Regions from separate parts of the Streptomyces sp. NPDC024698 genome, predicted to be linked through region 3. Evidence: riboswitches for the same ligand, from Rfam matches in the RefSeq annotation. Region 3 holds a riboswitch; each other region holds the start of a gene.
The links. Region 3 has a riboswitch for cyclic di-AMP ahead of ACZ4AA_RS32560 (C40 family peptidase). Riboswitches for the same ligand answer to the same signal wherever they lie in the genome.
Positions count from the first base shown of each region.

Region 1: another riboswitch for cyclic di-AMP. It lies ahead of ACZ4AA_RS06890 (C40 family peptidase); the one in region 3 lies ahead of ACZ4AA_RS32560 (C40 family peptidase).
Region 2: another riboswitch for cyclic di-AMP. It lies ahead of ACZ4AA_RS37560 (M23 family metallopeptidase); the one in region 3 lies ahead of ACZ4AA_RS32560 (C40 family peptidase).
Region 4: another riboswitch for cyclic di-AMP. It lies ahead of ACZ4AA_RS25610 (M23 family metallopeptidase); the one in region 3 lies ahead of ACZ4AA_RS32560 (C40 family peptidase).

Region 1 covers NZ_JBVHLK010000002.1:548,882-555,807, forward strand. Annotated here, with positions in the region: gene ACZ4AA_RS06880 (M23 family metallopeptidase) at 1-141, shown strand, start outside; gene pcrA (DNA helicase PcrA) at 257-2,743, opposite strand; cyclic di-AMP (ydaO/yuaA leader) riboswitch at 3,015-3,184, shown strand; gene ACZ4AA_RS06890 (C40 family peptidase) at 3,193-4,377, shown strand; gene ACZ4AA_RS06895 (tellurite resistance/C4-dicarboxylate transporter family protein) at 4,510-5,499, shown strand; gene ACZ4AA_RS06900 (hypothetical protein) at 5,560-5,913, opposite strand; gene ACZ4AA_RS06905 (C40 family peptidase) at 6,438-6,926, shown strand, end outside.
Region 2 covers NZ_JBVHLK010000041.1:18,994-25,919, forward strand. Annotated here, with positions in the region: gene lhgO (L-2-hydroxyglutarate oxidase) at 1-347, shown strand, start outside; gene trmB (tRNA (guanosine(46)-N7)-methyltransferase TrmB) at 579-1,415, shown strand; gene ACZ4AA_RS37550 (PrsW family intramembrane metalloprotease) at 1,505-2,872, shown strand; gene ACZ4AA_RS37555 (aldo/keto reductase) at 2,869-3,813, opposite strand; gene ACZ4AA_RS37560 (M23 family metallopeptidase) at 3,945-4,979, opposite strand; cyclic di-AMP (ydaO/yuaA leader) riboswitch at 4,991-5,147, opposite strand; gene ACZ4AA_RS37565 (PP2C family protein-serine/threonine phosphatase) at 5,317-6,498, opposite strand; tRNA gene ACZ4AA_RS37570 (tRNA-Met) at 6,723-6,796, opposite strand.
Region 3 covers NZ_JBVHLK010000023.1:19,880-26,805, forward strand. Annotated here, with positions in the region: gene ACZ4AA_RS32545 (DUF2306 domain-containing protein) at 1-897, opposite strand, end outside; gene ACZ4AA_RS32550 (PadR family transcriptional regulator) at 981-1,511, opposite strand; gene ACZ4AA_RS32555 (hypothetical protein) at 1,690-2,004, shown strand; gene ACZ4AA_RS32560 (C40 family peptidase) at 2,093-4,024, opposite strand; cyclic di-AMP (ydaO/yuaA leader) riboswitch at 4,032-4,203, opposite strand; gene ACZ4AA_RS32565 (hypothetical protein) at 4,693-4,917, shown strand; gene ACZ4AA_RS32570 (alpha/beta fold hydrolase) at 4,914-5,660, opposite strand; gene ACZ4AA_RS32575 (hypothetical protein) at 5,827-6,000, opposite strand; gene ACZ4AA_RS32580 (beta-glucanase) at 6,128-6,832, opposite strand.
Region 4 covers NZ_JBVHLK010000013.1:4,540-11,465, reverse strand. Annotated here, with positions in the region: gene ACZ4AA_RS25630 (5-guanidino-2-oxopentanoate decarboxylase) at 1-1,011, shown strand, start outside; gene ACZ4AA_RS25625 (glutamate dehydrogenase) at 1,008-2,189, shown strand; gene ACZ4AA_RS25620 (TetR/AcrR family transcriptional regulator) at 2,283-2,903, shown strand; gene ACZ4AA_RS25615 (SGNH/GDSL hydrolase family protein) at 3,134-3,919, opposite strand; gene ACZ4AA_RS25610 (M23 family metallopeptidase) at 4,212-5,096, opposite strand; cyclic di-AMP (ydaO/yuaA leader) riboswitch at 5,101-5,258, opposite strand; gene ACZ4AA_RS25605 (tyrosine-protein phosphatase) at 5,772-6,569, shown strand; gene ACZ4AA_RS25600 (DUF6126 family protein) at 6,592-6,708, opposite strand; gene ACZ4AA_RS25595 (helix-turn-helix domain-containing protein) at 6,735-6,926, opposite strand, start outside.

The DNA.
Region 1 (6,926 bases), on a different contig from region 3:
AAGGCCGGTGACCAGATCGCCTTCTCCGGGAACTCCGGCAACTCGACCGGCCCGCACCTGCACTTCGAGGTCCGCCCGGCCGGCGGCGCGGCGATCGACCCGCTGCCGTGGCTGCGCAGCCACGGTCTGGATCCCACGTAACAGCGGCCCCCGTCCGGGGAGTCGGTGACCGCCCGGCCGGCGCGTGACCGCGCGCCCCGGCCGTCATCGGACGGCCGGGGATCCCGCGATCAGATCCCGGGCCCGCTCGCGCGGACTACAGCTTCTCCACGGGCGCGTACCGCAGCAGCAGCCGCTTCGGCTTGGGCTCTCCGAAGTCGACCGTCGCCTCCGCGTTCGCGCCCGTCCCCTTCACCCCGACGACGGTGCCGAGGCCGAACTGGTCGTGCGTGACCCGGTCCCCGACGGACAGTGAGACCACCGGCTTCTCGGCGGCGCCGCGGCGGGTGGCGAACCCGGAGGCACCCGAGGCCGCGGACCGCGCACGCGAGGACGAGAGGGAGGCGGCGACACCGGAGACGGGACCGGCCGGCATGGGCGCGGTCGCCCCCGTGCGCTTCCAGTCCAGATGGGTCGCCGGGATCTCCTCCAGGAAGCGGGAGGGCGGGTTGTACGAGGGCTGTCCCCACGCGCTGCGCATCGAGGACCGGGTGAGGTAGAGCCGCTCCCGAGCACGCGTGATGCCCACGTACGCCAGGCGCCGCTCCTCCTCCAGCTCCTTGACCTGTCCGAGCGCGCGCATGTGCGGGAAGACGCCGTCCTCCATACCGGTCAGGAAGACCACGGGGAATTCGAGGCCCTTGGCGGTGTGCAGGGTCATCAGGGTGATGACGCCGTTGCCGTCCTCCTCGTCCGGGATCTGGTCGGAGTCGGCGACGAGCGCGACCCGCTCCAGGAACGCGGAGAGTCCGGCCGGGGTCTCGTCCTCACCGGTCTCCTGCTCGAACTCCAGGGCCACGGCGGCGAGTTCCTGGAGGTTCTCGATCCGGGTCTCGTCCTGCGGGTCGGTCGAGGCCTGCAACTCGGCGAGATAGCCGGTGCGTTCGAGGACGGCCTCCAAAATGGTGGCCGGGCCCGCGCCGGACTCGACGATCGTACGGAGCTCCTCCATGAGCGTGTTGAACCGCTTGACCGCGTTGGTGGAGCGCGCGGCCATGCCGTAGGCCTCGTCGACGCGGCGCAGCGCCTGCGGGAAGCTGATCTTCTCGCGCTGCGACAGAGCGTCGATCATCGCCTCGGCGCGGTCGCCGATGCCGCGCTTGGGCACGTTCAGGATGCGGCGCATCGGGACCGAGTCCTCGGGGTTGGCCAGCACCCTGAGGTACGCCAGGACGTCCCGGACCTCCTTGCGCTCGTAGAAGCGGACACCGCCGACGACCTTGTACGGCAGGCCGACGCGGATGAAGACCTCTTCGAAGACACGGGACTGCGCGTTCGTGCGGTAGAAGACCGCGACGTCGCCGGCCCGCGCCTCGCCGGCGTCGGTGAGACGGTCTATCTCGTCGGCGACGAACTGGGCCTCGTCGTGCTCGGTGTCCGCGACGTAACCCGTGATGTTCGAGCCCGCGCCGGCGTTGGTCCACAGGTTCTTGGGACGGCGGGACTCGTTGCGCTCGATGACCGCGTTGGCGGCGGACAGGATCGTCTGGGTGGAGCGGTAGTTCTGCTCCAGGAGGATCGTCGTCGCGTTCGGGTAGTCCTCCTCGAACTGGAGGATGTTGCGGATCGTCGCGCCGCGGAAGGCGTAGATCGACTGGTCCGCGTCACCCACCACGCACAGCTCGGCCGGAGGCAGGTCGTACGCGCTGGGCGGTACGTCCACGGGGTGCTCGGAGGTCCCCACGAGTTCACGGACGAGCGCGTACTGCGCGTGGTTGGTGTCCTGGTACTCGTCGACCATGACGTGCCGGAAGCGGCGGCGGTAGTGCTCGGCGACGTCCGGGAAGGCGCGCAGCAGGTTGACCGTGGTCATGATCAGGTCGTCGAAGTCGAGCGCGTTGGCCTCGCGCAGTCTCGACTGGTACATCGCGTACGCCTGGGCGAGGGTCTTCTCGAAACCGTCGGTTGCCTGCGCCGCGAAGTCCTCCTCGTCGATCAGCTCGTTCTTCAGGTTCGAGATCTTGGCGCTGAAGGACTTCGGCGGGAAGCGCTTGGGGTCGAGGTCGAGATCACGGCAGACGAGCGCCATCAGACGCTTGGAGTCCGCGGCGTCGTAGATCGAGAACGACGAGGTGAAACCGAGCGTCTTGCTCTCGCGGCGCAGGATGCGCACACAGGCGCTGTGGAAGGTCATCACCCACATCGCGTTGGCGCGCGGGCCCACGAGCGCCTCGACGCGCTCCTTCATCTCGCCCGCGGCCTTGTTCGTGAAGGTGATCGCGAGGATCTGGCCGGGGTGGACGTTCCGCTCGCCGAGCAGATGCGCGATCCGGTGCGTGAGCACGCGGGTCTTGCCGGAGCCGGCGCCGGCCACGATGAGCAGCGGGGAGCCGGAGTGCACCACGGCCGCGCGCTGGTTCTCGTTCAGTCCGTCCAGCAGGGCCGCGGGGTCCACGGCGGGCCTGGGCGCGCCGTCGCGGTAGTACGTGTCACGGGTCGGCGGCGCGTCGAACTTCCCGCCGAACAGATCGTCCGGAACCGGTTCCGGTACGTGATCGTCCTCGGGCGGCGGCGGGTGCTCGTCCTCGTGGGCCGCGGAGGGCTTGAGGTCCGCCAGGAAGCTGTCGTCAAAGAGGCTGCTCATCGCTCTCCGAGTCTAGGCCGCCCCACCGACAACCCGCCGCCACCTCGGGAACTCCACCGGAAGTCGTGACGCGGGACACCTTCACCGAAAGCGTCCGGCCGGACACGTCGGGCGAGGGGCCGCTCCCGCTTCCGTCGCCGCGGGGCGGCGGGTCCGCGCGAGGTCACGAAAATGTATCGGACATATCGCACATCAACCTTCACACGGGCCACGCCGGTTGGCTAGCGTGCCGGAACGCCGCTCGACCACCACCGGCGAACATCGCCGGGCCGGGCGGCCTCCGCCTAATCCGGTACGCCGCGAGGCCACCGGAGCCGGGGACCCACCGACTTAGGGGTGAATCGGTCCAACCGCCTTGTGGGGCACGGACCGTAGGGAAACCTTCCGGATCAACCCGCCCGAACCCGACAGCTAACTCGGCAGGCGGACGACGGAAGGAGTCGCCTCTCTTGGCGTCACACCGCAAGGCGCGCCCCACGGGTGCGCGCATCTCCGGCATACGGACCCCGGTCCTGGCCACCGCGGCCCTCACCTCCGTGGCCCTGCTCTCCCAGACGGCCGCAGCGGCTCCCGCGGCCGAACCCAGGCCCAGCATCGAGGCGGTCTCGAAGAAGGTCGACGACCTCTACCACCAGGCCGAGACGGCCACGGACAAGTACAACGCGACCCGGGAGAAGACCGCCGAGCAGCGCAAGCGCGTCGACACCCTGCTCGACGACGTCGCCCGGCGCACCGAGAAGCTCAACACCGCTCGCGAGAAGCTGGGTTCGTTCGCGGCGGCGCAGTACCGCACGGGGGCCGCCGCGCCCGGCACCGCGACCCTGCTCCTGGCGGACAACCCCCAGGACTACTTCGACCAGACGCAGTTGATGAGCCGTCTGACGACCCGCCAGAAGGCTTCCGTCGACGACTACATCACGGAACAGGCCGCCACCACCAAGAAGCGGTCGGAGGCCACCGAGAGCCTGGAGTCGCTGACCGCCTCGCAGCGGGCGCTCAAGACGTCCAAGGCCACCGTGCAGCGCAAGCTCTCCGAAGCCCGTGACCTGCTCTCGAAGCTGAACACCGCGGAGAAGGCGCGGCTGGCGGCGATCGAGAAGAAGAAGCGGGAGCAGGCCGCGGCCAAGGCGGCGGAGCTGGCCCGGCAGCAGGCGGCCGCGGCGAAGGCGGCACAGCCGCAGCCGTCGGGCACCTCCAGCGGCTCCGCGTCCGGGTCCGGGTCCGGCTCGACGGCGGGCTCGGCGTCCGGGTCGACCGGCACGGACCCCTCGTACACGGCGAAGGCCGCCGACGCGCTCGCGTTCGCCCGCGCGCAGATCGGCAAGCCGTACGTCTGGGGCGCCACCGGCCCCGGTTCCTACGACTGCTCGGGTCTGACCCAGGCCGCCTGGAAGGCCGCGGGCGTCAGCCTCCCGCGCGTCACCTACGACCAGGTGAACGCCGGCACGACGGTCCCCCTCGCCGACGCCCGGCCCGGCGACCTCGTCTTCTTCTACGACGACATCAGCCACGTCGGCCTCTACATCGGCGACGGGATGATGATCCACGCGCCGAAGCCGGGGGCGTACGTCCGCGAGGAGTCGATCTACTACGACGGCACGTCGGCGATCCACAGCGTGGTGCGCCCGGCGTAGACCGGAGCACGGACGCCCTTGCCGCGGGGCGTGCGCGCGGGCTCACCGATCCCCGTGCGCCCGCCCCGCGTTTTCGCCGCCGCCCGCGCGTGGCCCACCCGCAACCGCTCCGCGGATCCCTAGCATCGACGCATGCCAGACACACCGGACATGCCGGACACCATTCCGCTCCGCGCCTGGTGGGTGGGCTGGGCGCCCGCCGCCGGGGCCGCCGTGATGGCCACCGGCATCCTCTCGATCGGCCTGCGTCTGACCGGCCACGAGGCCCTGTCCCGGATCGCGCTGGTCCTCGCCTCGCTCGCCTGGGCGGCGCTCGCCTCGGACTTCCTCGCCCGGCTGCTGGGCGACCGGCGGCAGTGGGCGCGGCGGGCCGCGACGCCGGCCGGGCTCGACGCGGTCGCGGCGACCACCGTGCTCGGCACCCGGTTCTCGGCGCTGGGGTGGCGGGGGCTCGCCGAAGTCCTGCTCGCGCTGTCGGCCGTCCTGTGGCCGGTGCTGCTCCTGGCCGTCCTGCGGCACTGGCGGCGCCGTATGGCCGGAGAGGTGTTCCTCGTCTGCGTGGCCACGCAGGGGCTCTCGGTCCTCGGGTCGGCGATCGCCACCGAGGCGGGCTCGGACTGGCTCGCCCATGCCGCGATGACGCTGTTCTGGGTGGGGACCGTGCTCTACGTGCTCTCGTTCGCCTCCTTCGACCTGGAGGAGGTGAGGAAGGGGGCAGGGGACCACTGGGTGGCGGCCGGCGCGCTGGGCATCTCGGCGCTGGCCGGGGCGGGACTCGTCGCGGCGCACCACGTGAATCCGTATCTGTGGAACAACGACGACCAGGGCGTCCTGCGCGCCACGACCGGCGCGCTGCTGGCGCTCGACCTCGTCTGCTACGTCCTGCTGGCCGTCGCGGAGGTGGTGTGGCCACGCCGGCGCTACGACGTACGGCGGTGGTCGACCGTCTTCCCGATGGGGATGACGGCGGTGGCGGCCCTCGCGGTCGCGGACGCCCTCGACGTCTTCCGGCTCAGGGGGCCGGGACAGGTGCTGCTGTGGATCGCGGTGGCGGCGTGGCTCGCGGCGGCCGTGGGCACCGCCCTCGCCTTCCGCTCCACCGTGCGGGAGCGAGGGCGCTGATCAGGTACGGAGGCCGGCGATCAGGTACGGAGGCCGGCGATCAGGTACGGAGGCCGGCGATCAGGTCCACAGGACGGCGATGAAGATGTTCGTGACGGTCAGCAGGCCGACCAGGCCGAAGAGACGCTTGTCCACCGTCTCGTCGTCCCGCTTCACGTAGACGAGCCCGAGGATCACGATCAGCAGGGCCAGTTTGACGCCGACCTTGACGGTGTTGACCGTGTTGCCGTCGGCCTGGTTGAGCCCGACCAGGGCGACTCCGGTCACCAGCATGGTCAGCGCGCCGTGCAGCATCGCCGGGACGAAGCGGGCGGTGCCGTTGCCCATCGCCTTCATCTGGGTGAAGAAGCCGCCGAGGAGCGCGGCGATGCCGATGATGTGCAGGCCGACGAAGAGGTGGATGAGTACGCCCATGGGGCCGGAGCCTAATCGCCCCCTTTCACGCCCCCGACACGGGGCCGCCCCTTCAGCCCCTGCCGACGGGGCCGCCCCTTCACGCCCTTCCGGCCGGGCCCGCCCTCCCGGCCGCCGTCGCCCGCCGGGGCGCCCTCTCCTCTCCGGCCCCCGGCACCCCTCCCTCTCCTCGCGGCCGTCGCGCGTCACCCGTAGCACCGGTATCGCACGGACTCCACGCGATGCACCGCTTCGGTCATCACCCCGCGTCGACTCGGCGTCACGTGGCCGATAAATCGCCTTCATACGGTCACTCAGCGATCCAAACGCAATAGTTCCGTACATAGCGTTACCAACGGCGCACGCGCAGGTTTAGCGTCCTCCACCAGGTGGCCGGCTCCCCACCACCGTCCGGGCCAGGGACGGCAGTCGGACACCACCGCCGAGAAGGTCCGGCGGCGGCCGCTCCCCCTGTGAGCCGCCGCCGGACATGTCACCGCAAGACCGCACCTCAGGGGCGGTCGCACGGAAGGATGTGGGCCCTCGTGGCAGCGCACCGCAAGGCCAAACAGCGCTCGATCGGCGGAAACACGGCCCGCACGGCAGCCACCATCGCCCTCGCGGGCGCGGCGACGGCCACCGGCTTCGACGGAGTCGGGCACGCCGACCCCCAGCTCACCCCGGCACAGGTGAAGGCCCAGGTCGACAAGCTGTACGTGGAGGCGGAGGCCGCCACCCAGAAGTACGACGGCGCCAAGGAGAAGGCCGGCGAGGCGGAGGCGAACCTGCGCAAGCTCCGCGACGAGGCGGCCCGCCGGGAGGACAAGCTCAACTCGGCCCGGGACGCGCTGGGTTCGATGGCGGCGGCGCAGTACCGCAGCGGTGGACTCGACCCCGTGGTGCAACTCGCCCTCTCCGACCACCCGGATCAGTATCTGGAGGGGGCCGCGTTCGCCGAGCGGGTCGGCTCCCGGCAGTCGGCGGAGATCACCGGGGTGCGCAAGCAGTTGCGCGAGCTGGAGCAGTTGCGCGGT
Region 2 (6,926 bases), on a different contig from region 3:
CGCGTGAACTGGGCGGGACCCTGGCCTGGCCCGGTTCCTGGCACATAGCCCGCAGGCACTGGCGTTACGGAGCCGGTGAGCTGCGCCGGTCGGTGTCGAAGGCGGCGTTCACGGAGGCGGTGCGGCGGCTGCTGCCCGCGGTGAGGCCCGAGGACCTGGTCCCCGCGGCCGCCGGGGTCCGCGCTCAGGCGGTCCTGCGGGACGGCACCCTGGTCGACGACTTCCTGATCAAGGAGGGCCCGAGGACCGTGCACGTACTGAACGCCCCGTCCCCCGCGGCCACCGCCTCCCTCCCGATCGGCCGCGAGGTCGCCCGCCGCGCGCTGGCGTCCCTGGCAGCGGTCTGAGCGAGCCCGTCCACGCCTGTCCGGGAGCCCACCCCACCGCCTTCCGCGACCGGCCGGGAGGCGAGCCACGGCGGACCGGGAGGCGAGCCACGGGTGAGCTCCGACGGGGCCGAGCGGTGAACCAAGGCGGAGCCGAGCGGTGAGCCCGGGTGTCGGCTCGTGGTCCGCCGGCCGGCTCACCAGCCGGTCCGGGCCGCCCCGCGTCGCCGCCCCCGTAAAATCGATCCCACTGTGTCTGAATTCCTCGACTCCACCGAAGAGACCCGGCCCGCCTCCGCCGAGGACGGCTCGCCGCGTCACCACCGCGCCAAGGGCGAGCCCCGTTTCCCCGGCGGTCCGCAGGCCGATCCCGCCGGCTCGCACTTCGAGCGGCGGATCCGGAGTTTCCAGCCGCGCCGGAGCCGGGTGACGACCGGCCAGGCCGACGCGTTGCAGCGGCTGTGGCCCCAGTGGGGTCTGGACATCGACGGACAGGGCACGCTCGACCTGGCGGAGCTGTTCGGGGCCGCCGTCCCCGTCGTGCTGGAGATCGGCTTCGGCATGGGCGAGGCCACCGCGCTGATGGCCGCCGAGGACCAGGGGACCGGCATCCTCGCCGTGGACGTGCACACACCGGGCCAGGGCAATCTGCTCAACCTCGCCGAGCGCAGCGGTCTGACCAACGTCCGCGTTGCCAACGGCGACGCGATCATCCTGCTCCGCGAGATGCTCGCGCCCGACTCGCTGAACGGCCTGCGCGTCTTCTTCCCCGACCCCTGGCCCAAGAAGCGCCACCACAAGCGGCGGCTGATCCAGCCGGAGTTCCTGGACCTCGCCGCGACCCGGCTCGCCCCGGGCGCGCTCGTGCACTGCGCGACGGACTGGGAGCCCTACGCCGAACAGATGCTGGACGTGCTGACCGCGCACCCCGACTTCGAGAACACCGTGCCCGGCGGCGGTTTCGCGCCGCGTCCGGAGTTCCGGCCGCTCACCCGTTTCGAGGGCCAGGGACTGGACAAGGGTCATGTGGTGAACGACCTCCTCTTCCGACGCGTACAGCATCGAGACCAGCACACCTCGGACGACTGACCCGCACACACCCGTCGGCGTCCGCCGGGAATTCCCGGGGACCCCGGTTACCGTCGCGGGCGGCGCCCTCCCTCGTTAGGGTCAATGCCGTGGCCATCCATCCTGCGTATCCGCTGCCGCCCGGCACCCCCGCCGGACCCGCGCCGCGCCATCCGCACTGGTGGCAGCGCGGCTGGGTGCGGTACGGAGCGCTGATCACGCTGCTCGCGATGTCGGGCCTGGTGATCCTCGCCCTCGTCCGCGAACAGACCGGGACCGAGGGCTTCCTGGTCGGCCTCGGACTGGCGGTGTTCCCCGTGCCGCTGCTCATAGCCGCCTTCCGGTGGCTGGACCGGGTCGAACCGGGCCCCTGGCGCAACCTGCTCTTCTCGTTCGCCTGGGGCGCCTGCGCGGCCGCGCTGATAGCGATCGTCGCGAACAGTTTCGCGACCCGCTGGATCGCCATGACGACGGCGGGCCCCTCGGGCGCGGACACCCTCGGCGCCACCGTCATAGCGCCCGTCGTCGAGGAGTCTTCGAAGGCGGCGGCCGTGCTGCTCGTCTTCCTCTTCCGCAGACGGGACTTCACCGGGATCGTCGACGGAGTCGTCATCGCCGGGGTCACCGCCACCGGCTTCGCGTTCACCGAGAACATCCTCTATCTCGGCACCGCCTTCGGGACCGACCGGCTCAGCGGGGAAAGCGGACTCGCCTCCGTCACCGCGGCGACCTTCTTCGTCCGCGTGGTGATGTCGCCCTTCGCGCATCCGCTGTTCACCGTGCTGACCGGCATCGGCTTCGGCGTCGCGGCGCTGTCCGCCGAACGCCAGCACACGCGCCGCGTGCTGCTCCCCCTCACCGGACTGCTGCTCGCGATGGGCATGCACGCGCTCTGGAACGGCTCGTCGGGCTTCGGCCGGTTCGGCTTCTTCGGTGTGTACGCCGCGTTCATGGTTCCCGCGTTCGGGCTGCTGACCTGGCTCGTCGTCTGGACCCGGCAGCGCGAACTGCGGACCGTCCGTAGCGAACTGCCGGTGTACACGGCGGCCGGCTGGCTGGGCGCGGCCGAACCCTGGGTGCTCGGCTCGATGCGGGCACGGCAGATCGCCCGCGAGTACGCGGGTCATCACTTCGGGAAGAGTGCCGCGCGTTCGGTGGCGGAGTACGAGGCGTACGCGACCTCGCTGGCGTTCCTGCGGCACCGGGGGCGCCGGGGCCGGGCGGGCGCCGACTTCGTCGTACGGGAGCGCGAGTTGCTCGAAGAGCTGTGGCGCCGCCGGGATCTCGCCCGTCCGGCGCTCGCCTACGCGGCCCGCCTCACGGCACCGCTGCCCGCGCCACCGCCCTGGCCGGCCCCGGGGTACGGGTACACCGCACCGCCCGCGCAGCCCCGCGTTCCGCCCGCGCATCCGTACGGCCCGCCGGCGCAGGCCTCCGCGCCGGCCCCGTACCCCGTGTACAACCCGTACCGCTTCTAGGCCGACGCCCGCGACAGACGGGTCAGGTCCTCGTCCGTCAGGGTCAGGTCCGCGACGCCCAGCAGGGCAGGAAGCTGTTCGACCGTGCGGGCGGAGGCGATCGGCGCGGCGACCGTCGGCTGTGCGGCCAGCCAGGCGAGCGCGACCGTCGGGACGGCGACGCCGTGGGCCCCGGCGACCTCGTCGAGGGCGGCGAGGACCCTGGGTCCGCGGTCGGTGCCGAGGTGCTTGGCCGCGCCGGCCGCCCGCGCCGAGTCGACCTCCGTGCCGGGGCGGTACTTGCCGGTGAGGAACCCCGCGGCGAGCGCGAAGTACGGGACGGCCGCCAGACCCGCCTGGGAGGCGACGTCCAGCAGGGCCCCCTCGTAGGTGTCGCGCGAGACGAGGTTGTAGTGCGGCTGGAGCGCGACATAGCGGGCGAGACCCTCGCGGTCGGAGAACTCCAGGGACTCCCGCAGCCGCTCGGGCGAGATGTTGGAGGCGGCGATGTGCCGCACCTTGCCGGCCCTCACCAACTCGTCGAGGGCGCCGATGATCTCTTCGACCGGCACTTCGGTCTTGTCGAAGTGCGTGTAGTAGAGGTCGATGTGGTCGGTGCCCAGGCGGCGCAGCGAGGCGTCGGCCGCGGCCTTGATGTTGGCACCGGACAGCCCCTGGAAGGCGGGGTGCTGGCTGACCTTGGTGGCGACCACGATGTCCTCGCGGTTGCCGCGGGACTTCAGCCACTTGCCGATGATGGTCTCGGACTCGCCGCCCTCGTTGCCCTCGATCCACACCGAGTAGGAGTCGGCCGTGTCGAGGAAGTTGCCGCCGGCGGCCGCGTAGGCGTCGAGCACGGCGAAGGAACGGGTCTCGTCGGCCGTCCAGCCGAAGACGTTGCCCCCGAGGGAGAGCGGGAAGACCTCGAGGTCGGACGAACCGAGCTTGCGAAGAGAAGTCATGTACGACGTCAACACCCGCACCGGATGGATGTATTCCGCAATCACCTCGGGGAGGCCGGGGTGTGCGCGGGTGCCGGTGCCCGTCCGACCGGCAGTCCTGACGCGGGGGGGGCCGTCAGGACCACCGGGGATCAGGGGTTGAGGCCCTTGCTCTGGAGCCAGGCCATCGGGTCGATGCCGGTCGCGGCGCCGCCGGGGTGCACTTCGAGGTGCAGGTGCGGCCCGGTGACGTTGCCCGTCGCGCCGACCCGTCCGATGACATCGCCGGTGGCGACCTTCTGGCCCACGCTGACGCCGATGGAGGACTGGTGGCAGAACCACAGCTCCGTACCGTCGTCGAGGGTGAGGATCGTGCGGTAGCCGTACGAGCCGGCCCAGCCGGCCTCGGTGACGGTGCCGCTGTGGATCGCCTTGATGAGCGTGCCGGTGGGTGCCGCGAAGTCGAGTCCGGTGTGGTACCCGGAGGACCACATCGAGCCGGCCTCGCCGAAGCGCGAGGTCAGGGTGTACGAGGAGGTCGGCAGCGAGTAGCTCTTGGCGAGTTCGGCGAGGCGCTCCTTCTCGGCCTTCGCCTTGGCCGCCTCCTCCGCCTTCTTCTTCGCGGCGGCGGCCTTGGTCTCGGCCTCGTCCTGCTGCTTGGCGGCGGCCGCGACGGCCTTCTTCGCGGCGGTGTTCTGGGCGGCCTGCTGCGAGACGGTGTCGGCGCGGTTCTGCTGCGACTTGGCCTGCTGCATGATGCGGTCGCGCAGCGCCTCACCGGCGTCGGTGGCGCCGTGGGCCGCGTCGGCGCTGGTCAGGCCCGCGCTGGTGAGCGGGGTCGTGGAGCCCTTGGGAGTGCTGGATCCGCCGTCCGATATCAGGGCCTTGGCCGACGCGGTGACCGACGACAGGTCGGGCAGCGAGATCGAGACGGGCGCCTTGCCCGGGGCCGCGCTGGCGATGCCGCCGCCGCCGACGGCGGCGATGACGCCGACGCCGAGAACCGTGGAGCTGCGGGCGAGTCCTCCGCCGCGCTGCTTGCCCGTGCGGTGCCGGCCGCGGACGGGAGCGACGGAATCCGCGGTGGGATTCCACTCCTCCCAGGTTTCCTCGTCCTTGCCATAGCCGAAGGTGTGGGTTTCGTTCGGCGCGAACGGGGTTGGCTGAGCGGGCCGGTTGGACGCCACGTGGGCGCACTCCTTTCCTTCCATGCCGCCTACCGGGTTAGCTGACGGGTTCGGAGCAGGAAGGTCTCCTACGGGCGTACTGCCACCGTGCTGACACGGCGGGTTACGCTCGATTCACCCCACGATGTGGGTCCCCGGTTCCCTTGCGGGATTCGGCGCGTGCGCACGGAGCCACCTCTTGTGACGGCTGTTACGGCCGCGCTGCGTTATCGAACGTTAATAGACCCGGCTACTGAATTCCAAGCTGTTCTGACTGATCCTTAACGCCTCTTGGCCTGGACTTTGGGGTCATGAGCGATGAAAAACGGGCGAGTTGGCCTCGCGCCGCCGGCCCACGTCACGAGCGGCGGACGGCGAGCAGCGCCAGATCGTCCGTCAGCGCGCCGCCCGTGTGCCGACGGGCCGCCTCGATCAGGGCGGCCAGCAGCGCGTCGGGGCCGGGGAAGACCCGTCCGGCCAGCCAGGCGACAGGATCGTAGAAGTCGCCGCGCGGATCGCGGGCCTCGGAGAGTCCGTCGGTGTGCAGGAGCAGTGTCGCCCCGCGCGGAAAACGGTCCTGCACCGTCGGGGCGTACGGGTCGCCCAGCTCGCTCATCCCGAGCGGCAGCGCGAACGCCTCGGCGGAGAGGATGACGAGCGTGCCGTCCGCGCGCAGCAGCAGGGGCGGCGGATGGCCCCGGTTGACGACGCGTACGACGCCCTCGCCGTGCGGGATCTCGGCGAGGACCGCGGTGGTGAACCCCTCGGCCTTCTCGACGCTGTCGCGCCGGGAGCCCGCGCGGGTCAGTGCCCGCTCCAGGCGCCGTGCGACGCCCTCCAGGGTCCTCTCCTGCTCGGCCGCCTCCCGGAACGCGCCGACCACCGTCGCCACGGCGGCCACCGCGGTCATCCCCTTCCCGCGGACGTCCCCGACGACCAGCCGTACGCCGTGCGGGGAGTCCTGCACCGCGTACAGGTCGCCGCCGATGAACGCGTCCTCCTGCGCCGCCTCGTAGCGGGCTGCGACGTCGAGTCCCGCGATCCGGGCATCGGGCTCGGGCAGCACGGCGCGCTGCGCGAACTCGGCGATCTCCCGGACCGAGGCGAGCCGTTCGTCGCCGCGCCGGACCACGATGTTGATGAGGACGGCCAGGACGGCGGCCGTGGTCACGGTGACCACCTCGGTGACGGCGTCGACGTGCAGGACGATGCCGAGCACGAAGTGGACCGCGAGCACCGCGCCGACGGCGAGGGCACCGGCGAGAACGGTGCCGCGCAGCGAGGAGAGGGGGGCGGCGACCAGGGGCGCGGCCGTGAAGAAGGGCGCCGCGGTGAACGCGGCCGGGGTGAAGTAGTCGTAGACGATCCCGGAGGCGACGAGCAGCACGGGCAGGGCCCGGACGAAGGCGCGGGCGCGCACGAGCCTGCGGGGCCGCGCTCCCGCCGGTGAGCTGGTCCCCGGCCGCCGGCCCTCGGGGGACGGCCGGCCGGCCCGGTCGTCGCGTTGTCCGGTCCGCCGCTCACCTCCTGGCTGCCCCACGCGTCCAGCAGAACCGGTGCGGTGGCGGCGGGCGACCGGTGTGGCCCGACCGGGGGAGGACCGCGCCCGCCGACGAGAAGAGGAACCAACGGAAGAGGAACCGGTGGAAGGGGGACCGGCGAAAAGAGGGACCGGGGGAAAGTGGAACCGGTCGGGGCAGGTGCCGGAGCGCACATGCCAAAGGCCGGAACTCGTGAATCCGAGTTCCGGCCTCTGGTCTTCAGTAGCGGGGACAGGATTTGAACCTGCGACCTCTGGGTTATGAGCCCAGCGAGCTACCGAGCTGCTCCACCCCGCGTCGTTGAAACCAGTGTACGCCATCCGCGGGACCCGAAGCACACGCGTTCAACCGAGCCCCTCCGGTGACGCCGGTGCGCGGCTCCAGGGCCCGCCCGAGGAGCCCTGGAGCCTGTAGGACGACCTCTAGT
Region 3 (6,926 bases):
GCCCGCCCGCCGCGCGCGCAGGGCCATCACCGCGTACGAGGCGGCGTACGGCAGGAGGTAGGCGAGCAGGAGCCGCCGCCCCTGCGGGCCGTGGTCCAGTGCGGCGCGCGTGATCCAGGCCAGCGCTGCGGCTCCCGCCAGGTGCGCGAGGGCCAGGACGGGCACGGGCGCCCACGTCCCGGACACCCCGGCGACGTTCTTGCGGCGGTCGAGGGAACGTGAGGCGATCAGGGCGCCGAACGCGACGACGGAGCCCAGATGCATGGTGGCCAGCCGATTGATCTCGGCCATGGAGAGTCCGGGCAGGAGCATCGGCAGGCCACCCCATTCGAACCGGAGCAGCGGAGCGGTCATCAGGAAGCCGTAGCACAGCAGCATCCAGCGCTGGTGCAGGTCGGGGAACCCGCCGACGGCGGCGAGCACTCCGAACGTCACGCTCATGACGGTGCCCACCAGGATGGTCGCGAGCACGATCCAGAAGGCGGCGCCGCTGAACGCGTCCTCGGGTGCCGTGCGCGCCAGGTACAGCCCGGCGCCCGCCATCGAGGCGTACACGGTGACCGCGAAGAGCACGCCGAGGAGCCGGTGCAGCCGGGTGCGCCGCCGTACGGCCGTGAGCACCTGTGCGGGACCCAGCAGCATCAGCACACCGCCGAGCACCGAGTGCACGATCATCGGTACGAGGCTGTGCCGGTAGGGCCCGATCCGGGTGGCCAGCGCGTCGGCCACGTAGCGCGGCGAGACCACATGGCCCAGGATCCATTCTCCGTACGCCGGGGCGCCGGGGCGCGCGTACGGCCACAGCTCGGTCATCGCGATCGGCGCGTAGCCCACGCACACGACCGTCAGGGCGATGACGGCGAGGCGGCGCCAGGTGGTGCCCGTCGGTCGACGCACGACGACTCCCTGCTCGGGGCCGCGACCCGGCCTCGATAGTCTCGTTTGGACTATCGAGACGGTAGAGGCGTCCACCGCCGGGGTCAACGGTCTGTCGTGTCCTCGTCCCGGCGCTGCACCCATCCCCAGAATTCGATCATCATCCGCTCGTACCGGATGCCGAACTCCAGCGCGTCCCGCTGCCCGCGCGTCAGCAACTCCCCGACGGACCGGGCGAGTTCTTCGTACTCACCCAGGGTCCTGTGGTGCTCGTCGAGCTGTACGGGGCCGAGCACCTCGGGCCGGCCGCCGAACCAGAGTTTGAGAATGCCCCGTTCACGGGCCTCCACCGGCACGAACGCGGAGTCGTCCAGCCAGCCCCGCAGGGCCGCCCCGCCCTCGTCCGTCAGTGTGAGCACCCTGCGGTTGCGGCCGCTCTCCTGCCGGACCTGAGACAACAGCCCGGCGTCGAGGAGCCGGTCGCACTGCGCGTACACCTGCGCGTGCGGCACCGACCAGAAGGGCGCGACCGTCCGCGCCGCCTCCACCTTGACGTCGTACGCGCTGGCCTCGCCCAGCTTGTCGATGATGCCGAGGACGAGATACGAGGCGGTGGTCAACCTAGCGTCAGCCATGGGCCGACCGTATCGCCACGCGATCACCGCACGGCAGGCACCGCCGCGTACCGGCGCCCTCGACGGGCCGCGCCCGACGCGAAGAAGATCCGGGTGCCCGGCACAATGCGGGGTATACGGGCGATCACGCAACCGACCGCACCACCTCACCCTCGGCCCGGCCGCACTAGGAGTTCCTGTGACCACCTACGTCATCACCGTTCCCGGGACGTTCGTCCACGGCCTCTCGGACGCCTCCCGTGCCGACGTGGAACGCAGGCTTCGCCCCCAGGACCCGCAGAACACGGACCTGGGCGAGAGCGAGGAGCTGAGCCTGCTGACCGTCGACGACAACCGGTTCTCCGTCCGGCTGGAGATCGAGGCGGCGGACCGGAGAAGCGCCGAGGCCGAGGCCGTGCGGCTGGTCTCCGGCGCGCTCCGGGACAGCGGCCTGTCCGCGGACGACGCCCCGCTGGGGCCCGCCGCCGTCACCGGGATCGACAGCGAATTCTGACGGCGGGCCGCCGTGGCGCCCCCGGCACACGGCGGCGCTCCACGGACGGCGGTACGCCGCGGACCGACCGCGGCCGGCCGGGCCGCTCTCAGACCGGGCGTACGACGCTGTGGACGGCCGCCTGTCCGGCGTAGGCGACCGACTCCTCGGCGATCCGTGCTCCGGGACTCGGCGCGTGGACCATCATGCCGTCGCCGACGTAGAGACCGACGTGGCTGACGTTGGCGTGGAAGAAGACCAGGTCACCGGGCTGCATCTCGGTGAGGGCGACCGCCGGGCCGGCCTGCGCCTGGTCCTGGGTGGTGCGGGGGAGCATGACTCCGGCACTCTTCCAGGCCGCCTGGGTCAGCCCCGAGGGGTCGTACGACCCGGGTCCCGACGCTCCCCACACGCACGGCATGCCGACCTGCGCGCGTGCGAAGGCGACCGCCTCGGCGGCCCTGCTGTCGTGTCCGACGACCGGCGGGGCGGCGGGAGCAGGAGCGACGAGGCTGTCGATGCTGAACCCCGGGTTCGTGCCTCCGGCGGCGGGCCACGCCTGCCGGCTGCCGGTCGTGCGCAGCGACTGCCGCCAGGCGTCGTCGACCGGCGGCGCCGGTTCGTTCGCCGGGGGCATGGGGGCGGAGCGGTAGGCGGCGGCCGGGGGCGCGGACTCGTACGCGGGCGGCTGGGGCGCCGGCTCACTCGCCGGGGGCATCGGCGCTGAGCGGTAGGCGGCGGGCTCGTACACGGGGGGTTGGGGTGCCGGCTCCCTCACCGGGGGCGGCGGAGGCGGCTGATACCCGCTGGGACGGGTCGGCGCCTCGTACGACAGGGGCAGGAGCACCGATCTGTACTCGGAGACGGGCGGCTCCGGCTCGTACGAGAGGGGCAGGAGCACCGACTTGTACTCGGCGGCCGGAGCCGCGGGCTCGTACACATGGGGCACGGAGCCCGTCTCCTGCACACGGGGCATGGAGCCCGTCTCGTACGCGCGCGGCATCGAGCCCGTGTCGTAGGCGCGGGGCATCGAGCCGGTGTCCTGCACACGGGGCATGGAGCCCGTCTCGTACGCGCGGGGCACCGACCCGGTGTCCTGCACGCGGGGCATCGAGCCCGTCTCGTACGCGCGCGGCATCGAGCCCGTGTCGAACGCCGTGGGGGCGGGCGCCGGCTGGAACGCGGGGGGCTGGGGCAGCTGCTGGAACGCGGCGGTCCGGGGCGCCTGTTCGTACGCGATGGGCTGCGGCGCGGGCTGGAACGCGGGGGCCGGGGGAAGCGACTGGTACGCGGGGGGCTGCGGGGCGGACGGGAACCGGGGCTCTTCCACCGGCCGGTACTCGATCGCCGGCGCCTGCGGCTGCCGCGGGACGGGCATGCTCGTCCGGGCCGCGTGCCGCGCCATCAGGTCCTGCGCGACCGCGAGCTTGCGCCGGGCGGTCTGCTTCCTGCCGTGCAGCGAGGACTTCTGCGAGGCGGCGGCGGCCGGAGCGGCCCCCGCCGGGAGCGCCGCGCGGACCGCCGAACCCGCTTCCGTCGCCGCCGGGGCGCGACCGGTCACGCTCTCGGCCGCCGGACCCGCGGTCAGCTCCAGGACGGGACGCCCGGCCGGTTCCGAAGCCGGTCCCGCGGTCAGCTCGCGCATCGGGGCCGCCGTCAACTCGGCGACGGGCCGCATGATCTGCTCCAGCTCGTACACCGTCGGAAGGTCCGACGAGGACCCCTTGGGGGCTCTCGCGCCCTCCTTCGGACGGGCACTCGCGCCACCCCGCTCCGGCAGCCGGTCGGACGGAAGGACGGCCGGGGCCGAGGGTCCGAACCGGGAACGCGCCCCGTCGAACCACTGCCGCATCAGGTCTTCCTCGGCGGGCTCGGAACCGCCACTCCCCTGGCCGGAGCCGCGTCGGCCCGGCCTGCGGGTGGAGTTCGCCAGAGCGCGGGTCCCGTTGAAGTTGCCGGTGGCCATCTCCGCCTGGTCGTAGAGGGACGAGAGCCGTCGGGCGACTTCTTCGCCGCTGGGCGGGGTGCGTTCCGGCGCCATCGAGTGGTGCTCCTTCCGTCGTCCGCCTACCGGGTTAGCTGTCGGGTTCGGGCGGACGATTCCGGAAGGTATGCCCTACGGCCCCTGCCCCGAAAGGCAGTCGGCCGATTCACCCCAGGTTCGGTGGGTCCCCGGCTCCCGCTGCCACGAGGACAGTCAGGACTCGGCGGAGGCCGCGCCGCCCGGCGACTTCGCCGGAGGGAGTCGGGCGACCTGGTCGCCAACTTAGCCATGATGTGCACCGGATGTGAAGATCCACGTCCCCTATGTCCGATACATTTTCGTGACCTTCGTCGCACCACCTCGCAGCGCGACGACGAGGACACGCGCCGTGCCCGAAAGGGAAGGCTGAGCACGGCCGTTGGGGTGATCGGGCACGAAGTCCGCCCCACCGGGCGGACTTGGCGAGACGCGGCCGGCCCGACTCCAGACGACCCGGCGGGACAGGCTCCGAGGCACCCGGCACTCCGGACACGCGCCCGGCCGACTCGACTGTGTCGAAAGTGTGCACAGAACTGGCGTTCCGTTGCATGCCGTTCGACATCGGCGGCGCCCGTTGGTCACACCTTGACCGGTTCTGGCCGAACTGGCCGGACAACTGCTGCCGTCACGCGCCGGCCGTACCGTCGAGGCACATCAGACCACGAGAGCGAGTCGAGGATCCCCACGTGCACGATGCGCCGATCTATGCCCAACTGATCTCCGAACGCGGGGACATACCGACCCTCGTACGGAGCGAGGCCCGTCGGCTGCAACGCGACTTCGAGTGGATCCTGAGCTGGGATCCGTCGACGGGCGCCCCGCTTCCCTCGGCCGCCGCACGCTCCGCGTCCGGCACCCGCCGTCCGCTCTCCCCGCACCCCGACGACCGGCTGGACGCGCCCGGGCCCTAGATCACGTCTGGTTCGCCGCCGGACCGTTCGGCGGGGAGCGGGTCGAGTCCGTCGGCGATCCGCGCGACCAGGCCGGAGACCGTGGCAGCCGTGACCCGGTGCCAGGTCCGGGCCCGCCGGACCATCGCGTGATCACCGCGCTCGACCCGCACGGCGCTCGCGGAGGAGCCCGCCTCCACGGCCCGCCGGACGAGGGCGAACGACTCCGCGGGGTCGGTGATCCGGTCCCGGTCGCCGTGCAGCACGATCACCCGCGTGTCCCGGAGGTGGGCCACCGGCTCGCCCTCCGGGCACCAGGGAGCCAGCGCCACGACAGCCCGGACCTGCGGTACGGCGGCGGCCCGCAGGGCGGCGCGCCCACCCATCGAGTGCCCCACGAGCACGACCGGCACCTCCCCGACGAGGGCGGACAGTTCAGCCAGTGCCCGCAGGACATCGGCGACGGGGTCGGCGTCCGCGCCGTTCCAGCCCCGGTGCCGATAGCGCACCTGCCCCACGAACGTGGCCTTGTCCGACAGGGCCCGCGTCACACAGCGCAGAAACGGCCGCATCCGTGCGCGGGCGACGTTCCACGGCCGCAGCGGGGCCTTGCTGTCGGCGGCACCACCGTGCAGGACCAGGACGGCGGCACGCGTCGGACCTGACCCCGGAGGGACCGCACGCCACGGCATCAGGGCCGCGGGGACGTCGGCCGCCACAGGCCGGGACACATCGTCGGCGGACCTCCGCGCAGAGTCTCGCATGGCACCTCTCCCCCGCACGGCGCTCTCCACGCCCCGCGCTCGACCGTGAGGAGGATCGTCTCATCGGCCACCGGTCGTCGGTGACCGGGTAGGCCGTGCTCCGCGACCTTGCAGGCCGTGCTCCGTGACCGGGCAGGTCGTACAGGGGGGCGACGGCGGCGCGGCTTCACTCGGCGTCCTCGGACCGGGCGCGATGGCCGCTGCGCCACTCCTGATAGAACCGCCACAGGCGGGCGGCCTGCGGGCAGCGCCCCGACTCCCGCTGGCACGTGCGGCAGTTGCCCACATGGCTGACGTAGGCGCTCTCGGGGGCGTCTCGCCCCGGCTGCGGATTCGGCATGGTCCTCGGCACCGGTCGGCGCGACGCGCACGAGCGCGGCGTCGCTTCTGATGCCGTACTTCCGCGTCGGGTGACCGGACGGATGCACCAGCCGAGGACGGATTCCCGGTCGGACGCGCGAGGCCGGTCAGTCGAGGAGGTCGACCTCGTACTCCGTCGTCGCCGGGAACGGCCGGTCGACCGGGGGTCTGCGGACCCTGAGACGGGTCACCTCGAAGTCCATCTCTGAGGCCGTGGGAGGCGGCGGCGGGTGGTAACGCCCGGCGCACACGGACAGGTTGACGATGAGATAGGCGTGCCAGGATCTGCCGACGCCGCGCCGGTCGTCGAAGGCCTGGATCCCGTTGACCCACCACACCACCCCGTGGGCACCGAACTCAACCATGATGTCGACCCAGCCACCTGGCCGGATGGCCTGGTTCCGGTAGTAACGGTGGGTGTTGCGCACGTGGTTGGAGAGTTCCAGCAGGTCCGGGTTGTCGGGGTGGTACTCGAAGACGTCGATCTCCTGACCGCCGTCCCGCCAGGTCCAGACGGCCGGCCAGGCCCCGGTCACCGTCGGCAGCTTGACCCGCGTCTCCAGCACGTCCCCCGTACGGACCATGAAGCCGTCCGGGCTGCCCTCGGTGGTCAGCAGGCCCGCGTCCCAGTCGCCGTCCGCTCTGCGCGTGGCCCGGAAACGGCCGGTCCGGCAGTAGGCGGGGTCGGTCACCAGATGGTCGAGTTTCCCGTCGTCCGGATTGACCGGACCGCCGTCGGGATAGGCCCAGGAATGGCCCGCGACCCATTGCCGGGGCGAGGCGAAATCCGCCGTGAAGACGACATCGGACACGCGGCACTCCTCGATGACGGCGTTTCGCGTACGCCTCAGGTTCTCCCCGACCCGGAGTCGTCCACGCCCCGTTCCCGACAACCCGCCACAAAAC
Region 4 (6,926 bases), on a different contig from region 3:
GCCCGCCGTCCGGCCCTCATCCTCGGCGGCGGGGCGCGCGGCGCCGCCGTCCCCGCGCTGGCCCTCGCCGAGACGCTGGGCGCCCCCGTCGTCACCACGGCCAACGGCAAGGGGATCGTCCCGGAGAGCCATCCGCTGGCCCTCGGCGTGTCGCTGCACAGTCCCTCGGTGCGGAACTGGCTCGCACGACGCGACGCCGTGCTCGCCGTGGGCACCGAACTCGCCGAGTCCGACTTCTGGTCGGCACCGCCGGCCCTCGACGGCACCCTGATCCGCGCGGACCTCGACCCGGACCAGATGTACGCGGGCCCCACCACGGACATCGCCGTCGTCGGCGACGCCCGGCTCACCCTGACGGCACTGCTCGCCACCGTCGAGGGATCCGGCGACGGCGTCCCGCACGCGCGCGTGCCCGGCCAGGAGGCCGCCCTGCGGGCGGAGGCGCTGCGGGCCGCGCGGAACGCCGAGACCGCCGACCGCGACGCCCGCTGGATCCCGTACCTGCGGGCCGTCCGTTCCGTGCTGCCCGACGACGCCGTGATCACCTCGGACAGCGCCCAGTGCTGCTACTACGGAGCGCTCCCCCACCTCGCGCTCGGACCCGAGGGCCGCTATCTTCACCCGACCGGCTACGGCACCCTCGGCTACGCTCTGCCCGCGGCGATCGGAGCCAAGGCGGCGTGCCCCGGCCGCGAGGTCGTGGCGCTCAGCGGGGACGGCGGCCTCCAGTTCACCGTGCAGGAACTGGCGACCGCGGTACAGCTCGGTCTCCCGCTGCCCGTCGTGGTGTTCGACAACGGCGGCTACGGGGAGATCCGCGACGAGATGGCCGCCCGGGGCGACACGCCCACGGCCGTCGACCTCGCTCCGGTCGACCTGCCCGCCCTGGCCCGCGCCTACGGAGGACAGGGCACGCACGTGTACGGCCCGGACGAGCTGAGCGCCGCGCTCGCCGAGGCCCTGCGCACCCCAGGCCCCACCCTGATCGCCGTCCCCGAGGAGACCCGATGACCGCCGCCCCCCTGATGACGCTCACCTGGACGGACCATGTCACCGGCCGTCCGGGGTTCCTCGTCGTCGACCGGCTCGTACGGGGTGTCTCCAGCGGGGGCCTGCGGATGCGGCCCGGGTGCACGCTGGAGGAGGTCACCGGACTCGCCCGCGGCATGACGATGAAGGAAGCGCTGCACTACAACCCCGAGGGCCGGTACATCCCGCTGGGCGGCGCCAAGGGCGGCATCGACTGCGATCCCCAGGACCCGGCGGCGTACGGCCTGCTCGTGCGCTATCTCCGCGCGATGCGCCCCTACATCGAGTCCTTCTGGACCACCGGCGAGGACCTCGGGCTCAGCCAGGACCTGGTCGACCGGGCCGCCGCCGAGGCCGGCCTCGTCTCGTCCATCCAGGCCGTCTACCCGCTGCTCGACGACGAGGCGGCGGCCCGCAGGCGGCTCGCGGACGCCTTCGCCGTCGAGGTCGACGGCATCGGACTCGACGAACTGGTCGGCGGCTGCGGCGTCGCCGAGTCGGTGCTCGCCGCGCTGGACCGGGCCGGAACGCCATACGCGGGAACGCGTGTCGCCGTGCAGGGGCTCGGCACCATGGGCGGGGCCACCGCGCGCTTCCTCGCGCGCGCGGGACTCGAGGTCGTGGCCGTCGCCGACATCAAGGGGACCATCGCCAACCCGGACGGCCTCGATGTCGACGCCCTGCTCGGGGCCCGGGACGCGTACGGAACGGTCGACCGCGGGGTGCTGCGCCCGGCGGACCGTGAACTCCCCGGTGACGCCTGGCTGTCCGCCGACGTGGAGGTGCTGGTGCCGGCCGCCGTCTCGTACGCGATCGACACGGCGAACCAGCGGGAGATCACGGCCCGTTGGATCGTCGAGGCGGCCAACATGCCCGTCCTGGCGGACGCGGAGGAGCTGCTCGCCGCGCGCGGGATCACCGTCCTGCCGGACGTCGTGGTCAACTCCGGTACGAACGCCTGGTGGTGGTGGACCCTGTTCGGGGACATCGGCGCCGACGCGGACGAGGCGTTCGCCCACACCCGGCGTTCCATGCGCGCCCTGATCGACCGGACGCTCGCGCGCGCGGAGGCCGACGGCACGACCCCGCGGGCCGCCGCCCACGCCATCGTCACGGACCGGCTGCCGGTCATCGCGGAGCGGTTCGGCTGGTACCGCTGAGGCCATGGCCCGGCGGGGCTCCGGGGGCCGGGCGCGGGCAAGGTGCCAGCTCCTGTCGGGGTCTCTCCGGTGCGGGCTGTGTAGGGTTGCCGCGTGGCGAGAGTGCGGTTGAGCGTGGCGGAGCGGCGCGAGGAGTTGCTGCGGGCCGCCGTCGAACAGATCGAGGCACGGGGCGTGGCGGCGGTACGCATCGCCGACGTGGCCTCGGCCCTGGGCGTGAGCAACGCGCTGGTGCTGTACCACTTCTCGACCAAGGAGAAGCTGGTCTCCGCCGCGTTCACCTATGCCGCCGAGGACGACCTCGCCCGTCTGCGCAAACTGCTCGGCCGCCGGACGACGGCACTGCGACGCCTTCGGGCCGCCGTGCGGTGGTACGCCCCGACCGGGCAGGCCAAGGGCTGGCGCCTGTGGATCGAGGGCTGGGCGGTCGCCCTGCGCGAGCCCGCGCTGCGCGAGGTCACCCGCGGTCTCGACCGGCAGTGGAAGGCCGCGATGACCGAGGTGATCGCGGAGGGCGTGGCCGCCGGCGAGTTCCGCTGCCCGGACCCCGCGAGTGCGGCCCTCAGGCTCACGGCGCTGCTGGACGGGCTTGCGGTCCAGATGACGGCGTACTCCGGCGGGGTGTCACGGGCCCGGACCCAGGAATGGGTCGACGAGGCCCTCGCCCGCGAACTGGGCCTGGAACGCGAGGCGTTGATCGCGGCGGTGCGCTAGGGCCTGTCGTTTGGATCAGGTCGCAGGGCATCGACGGGACTGCTCTGCACCGGTGAGCGGGCTCGGGCCCGGTGCAGGCACGGGCGTGAAGTCCGGCCCGGCCCGCGTCCCGGCTCCTCCGCACTCCCCTGGGTCTCGGGCGGCGTCGCGGGGTCGTTCTCCGGCCGGGGCGGTGACGGCACCGGGCCCGGCCGGGCAGGTCTGTCCCGCCGGCCGGGCCCGGTCTCCGTTCAGGCCACCGACTCGATGCGCAGCTTGATGTCGTCCGGTGAGAGGGGCCCCTTGGCCTCCACGTGGTCGCCCGAGGACTCCCCGCGCAGCCGTCGCCCGATCCAGGGGACCAGATACTCGCGCGCCCACTGGATGTTGTCGCGGCGCACCTCCAGCGTGCCGCGCGGCGGGAGGAGCGGCCAGGGCTGGTCCGGGTCGGCCGGCACCTCCAGGCCGAGGGCCTGCCCGGCGCGGAGCGCCACCCGGGTGTGCCCCTCGGGAGAGAGGTGCAGCCGGTCGCCGTCCCAGGCCCGGCGGTCCTGGATCGTCTTCAGGGACCAGAGGTCGAGAACGGGACAGCCGTAGCGGTCCGCGATGGCCCGCACATGTCCGTTGTACGTGGCGATCTTGCCGCGCAGGTGCTTGAGCACGGGGACGTCACGGGTGTCGAAGCCGGTGGTCACCATCACGGTGCCCACGGCGGAGGTGAGGTCGGCGACCGCGCGCTCGAAACGCTCCGCGACCTCGTGGGGGTCGGTGCCGGGGCGGATGATGTCGTTGCCGCCGGCGCAGAACGAGACCAGGTCCGGGCCGAGTTCCTTGGCCTCCTGGAGCTGGGTCTCGATGATCTGGTCGAGCAGTTTGCCGCGCACCGCGAGATTGGTGTAGTCGAAATCGCCTTCGGGCCTGCGGTCCGCGAGAAGTACCGCGAACCGGTCCGCCCAGCCGACGAACGCCCCGTCGGGCCCAGGGTCGCCGACGCCCTCGGTGAAGCTGTCCCCCACCGCCACGTACGACCCGATCACTGATCTGTTGTCATCCTTCGAATCGTCTGCCACATCGAGCATGATTCACCTTTCGATGTGAGCTACGCGACCGTAGGGAAGAGTTGACGGGCGGTGAGATAAGCCACTCGCCAAGCATTGGTCAACTCCGGAATAAGGCCCGCATCAAGGATGTTGAAGCAGCGATCGCCCGGATGCCCCGCAAACCGGCGCCACGGACACCGGTGCCACGGACGCACCGGAGGCCGGACCCAGGGGATCTGGGGTCCGGCCTCCGGAGTTGGTCCTGCCGTCAGGAGCAGGAGGTGGGGGGTCAGCCCACGGCGACACCGTGCGAGCGCAGGTACGCCACCGGGTCGACGTCGGAGCCGTAGTCGGGCGTGGTGCGGATCTCGAAGTGCAGGTGCGGTCCGGTCACGTTGCCGGTCGCGCCGGAGAGACCGATCTGCTGGCCCTCGGTCACGGTCTGGCCCGCGGAGACGGACAGCGACGACATGTGGGCGTACTGGGAGTACTTGCCGTCGGCGTGCTGGATGACGACCTGGTTGCCGTAGGCGCCGCCCCAGCCCGCGGAGACGACGGTGCCCGCGGCGATGGACTTGATCGTGGTGCCGGTCGGGACCACGAAGTCCACGCCGGTGTGGTAGCCGCTGGACCACATGCTGCCGGGCACCTTGTAGCCGGTGCCGATGCTGGTGCTGTCGACCGGCAGGGTGTAGCCGGAGGAGGAGCTGGCGGACGCGGTGGTGGTCGCGGCCTTGTCGGCGGCCGGGGTCGCCTCGGACGTCGCCGGGGCCGATGTCCGGGTGGCCGTGTGGGCGGCGGAGGCGGCCCTGTGGCCGAGCGACAGCTTCAGACCGGGGTGGATCAGCGACGGGTCGCCGCCGATGGCGGAGCGGTTGTCGGAGTAGATCTTCTTCCAACCGCCGCTGACGTTCTGCTCGTCGGCGATCTTCGAGAGGTAGTCCCCGGACTTCACCGCGTACGTCTTCGTCGTGGCGGCCGTGGCGGCCTTCGCGGCGGGGGCGGCGGTGACGGCCTTCTCGACGTGCTGCGCGACGGTGGCCTGGGTCGCGGCGTGGGCTCCCGTGGCTCCCATCAGGGGCAGCGCGAGTGCGGCGCCACCGGTGCCGGCCGCGGCGATCGTGCGGGTGAAACGCAGGGACTTGGGACGGCGGTGCTTACCCTTCGCGGGCATGGCGAATTCCTCTCCGGCGCCTGCGGGGTGAGCTGTCGGGTGCGGGCTGGAGATGCCCGGTCGCGCTGCTGCGCGGCTGTACCCCTAGCCTGTTCCGGAAACCGGACCAGGCACGGAACCTGTGGGTCCCCCGCTCCTGCCATGTACGGGTGAGTGTGCGGAATTCCGGGCGGCGGCAGGATTGGGCGTCCGTCCGGATTGAGGCAGAACGTAAGCGACATGAGAGCGCGTCGACAACTATGTGCGGTTTCTGTGCGCTCGCCTTTCTTGATCCATGCGGAATTCGCCGTCACCCTCCGTGGAATGACGATCTTCCGGACATCTCAACCCGCCCGGAAAAGCGGGCGCGTTGAGAAAGGGGGACGGCAACGCATCGTCACGAATATGACCCTCCTCACGCGACTCGCCCCAGTGCGCCCTATTCCAGGGCCAGTTGCCATGAAGGTGTTTATTCGGACAGAACGGGCAGATAAGCCTTTCGCGGATATCCGGCACTTGCGAGCGCCTCTCTTGAATAGAGAGTCGAAACTCCATCGATTCGAACATGCATACGAAGACATAACTCATTGCCTGAGGAACCCATGTCGTATCGTCGAGAGCGCGAGCCGGTACAACTGCCGACGAGCGGCGCCGAGTCCAGCCCGGCGACGCCGGAGGCCGAACAGGAGGAGCCCCGTGACGCAGCAGATCCCGTCGACCGAGCCCGAACTCGGCGGAGTGCGCAACTTCCGCGACGTGGGTGGACTGCCCACCGTGGACGGCCGGCGCGTGCGCCACGGTCATCTGTTCCGCAGTGGGCACCTCGCGCACGCCACGGAGGAGGACGCCGCGTTCCTCTCCTCCCTGGGACTCCACACGATCTTCGACTTCCGCAACGCCGCCGACCAGAAGCTGGAGGGTCCGGACGTCGAACTGCCGGGCGTGCGGAACGTGAACCTCCCGCTGAGCGACCCGGCGGACGGCAGCGAGTTCTGGAAGATGGTCCGCGACGGCGACATCGACCAGCTGCGCGCGCTCCTCGGCGACGACAAGGGCGCGGACCGGATGATCGGCTCGTACCGCGCGATCATCCGGGAGCGCACGGCGGAGCACTCCCAGGTGCTGCACGCCCTGGCCGACGACAGCGTGCCCGCGCTGATGCACTGCGCCGCGGGCAAGGACCGCGCGGGACTGTCCATCGCGGTCACCCTGCTCGCCCTCGGCGTCGAGCGCGAGGCGATCGTGGCCGACTACCTGGAGTCGAACGCCGCGCACCGCCGCTACAAGGTGCACCGCACCAATACCTCGGCCGGCGCCTACTCCCCCGAGGTGATGGAACTGCTCAGCCCGCTGTTCGACGCGCGCGCCGAGTACCTGACGGCCGCGTTCGACACGATCGAGGAGACCTGGGGCGGTGTCGAGGCCTATCTGGAGCAGGGGCTGGGGCTGACCCCCCAGCTGCGGGAACGGCTGCGCGCGCGACTCCTGGACTGAGCCGCGCGCCGGGGCCGGGGCGCTACTGGTTCTGCGCGCCGAGCGTGAAGAGCAGGTAGATGAAGGCCGCGAACAGATGGCCGACGGCGACGTAGATGATCAGCCGCACCCACAGGGCGCGCGGGAACTTGTCCTCCATGGACCGGCGGGGTTCCGTGGGTTCGGTCATGACGTCTCTCCCGGGGTGGGGTGGCCCGCCGCCGGACCGAGGCACAGCGCGGCGACGGGGCTCTGAAGCAGGGTGTGTACGAAGAGGAGCTCGGCCCCGTCGCGTTCCGCGGCGGCGATGCGGTGCGGGGTCAGCGAGTCGAAGTGGGCGCTGTCTCCCGGCGCCAGGACGTGCGCGGTGTCCCCGAG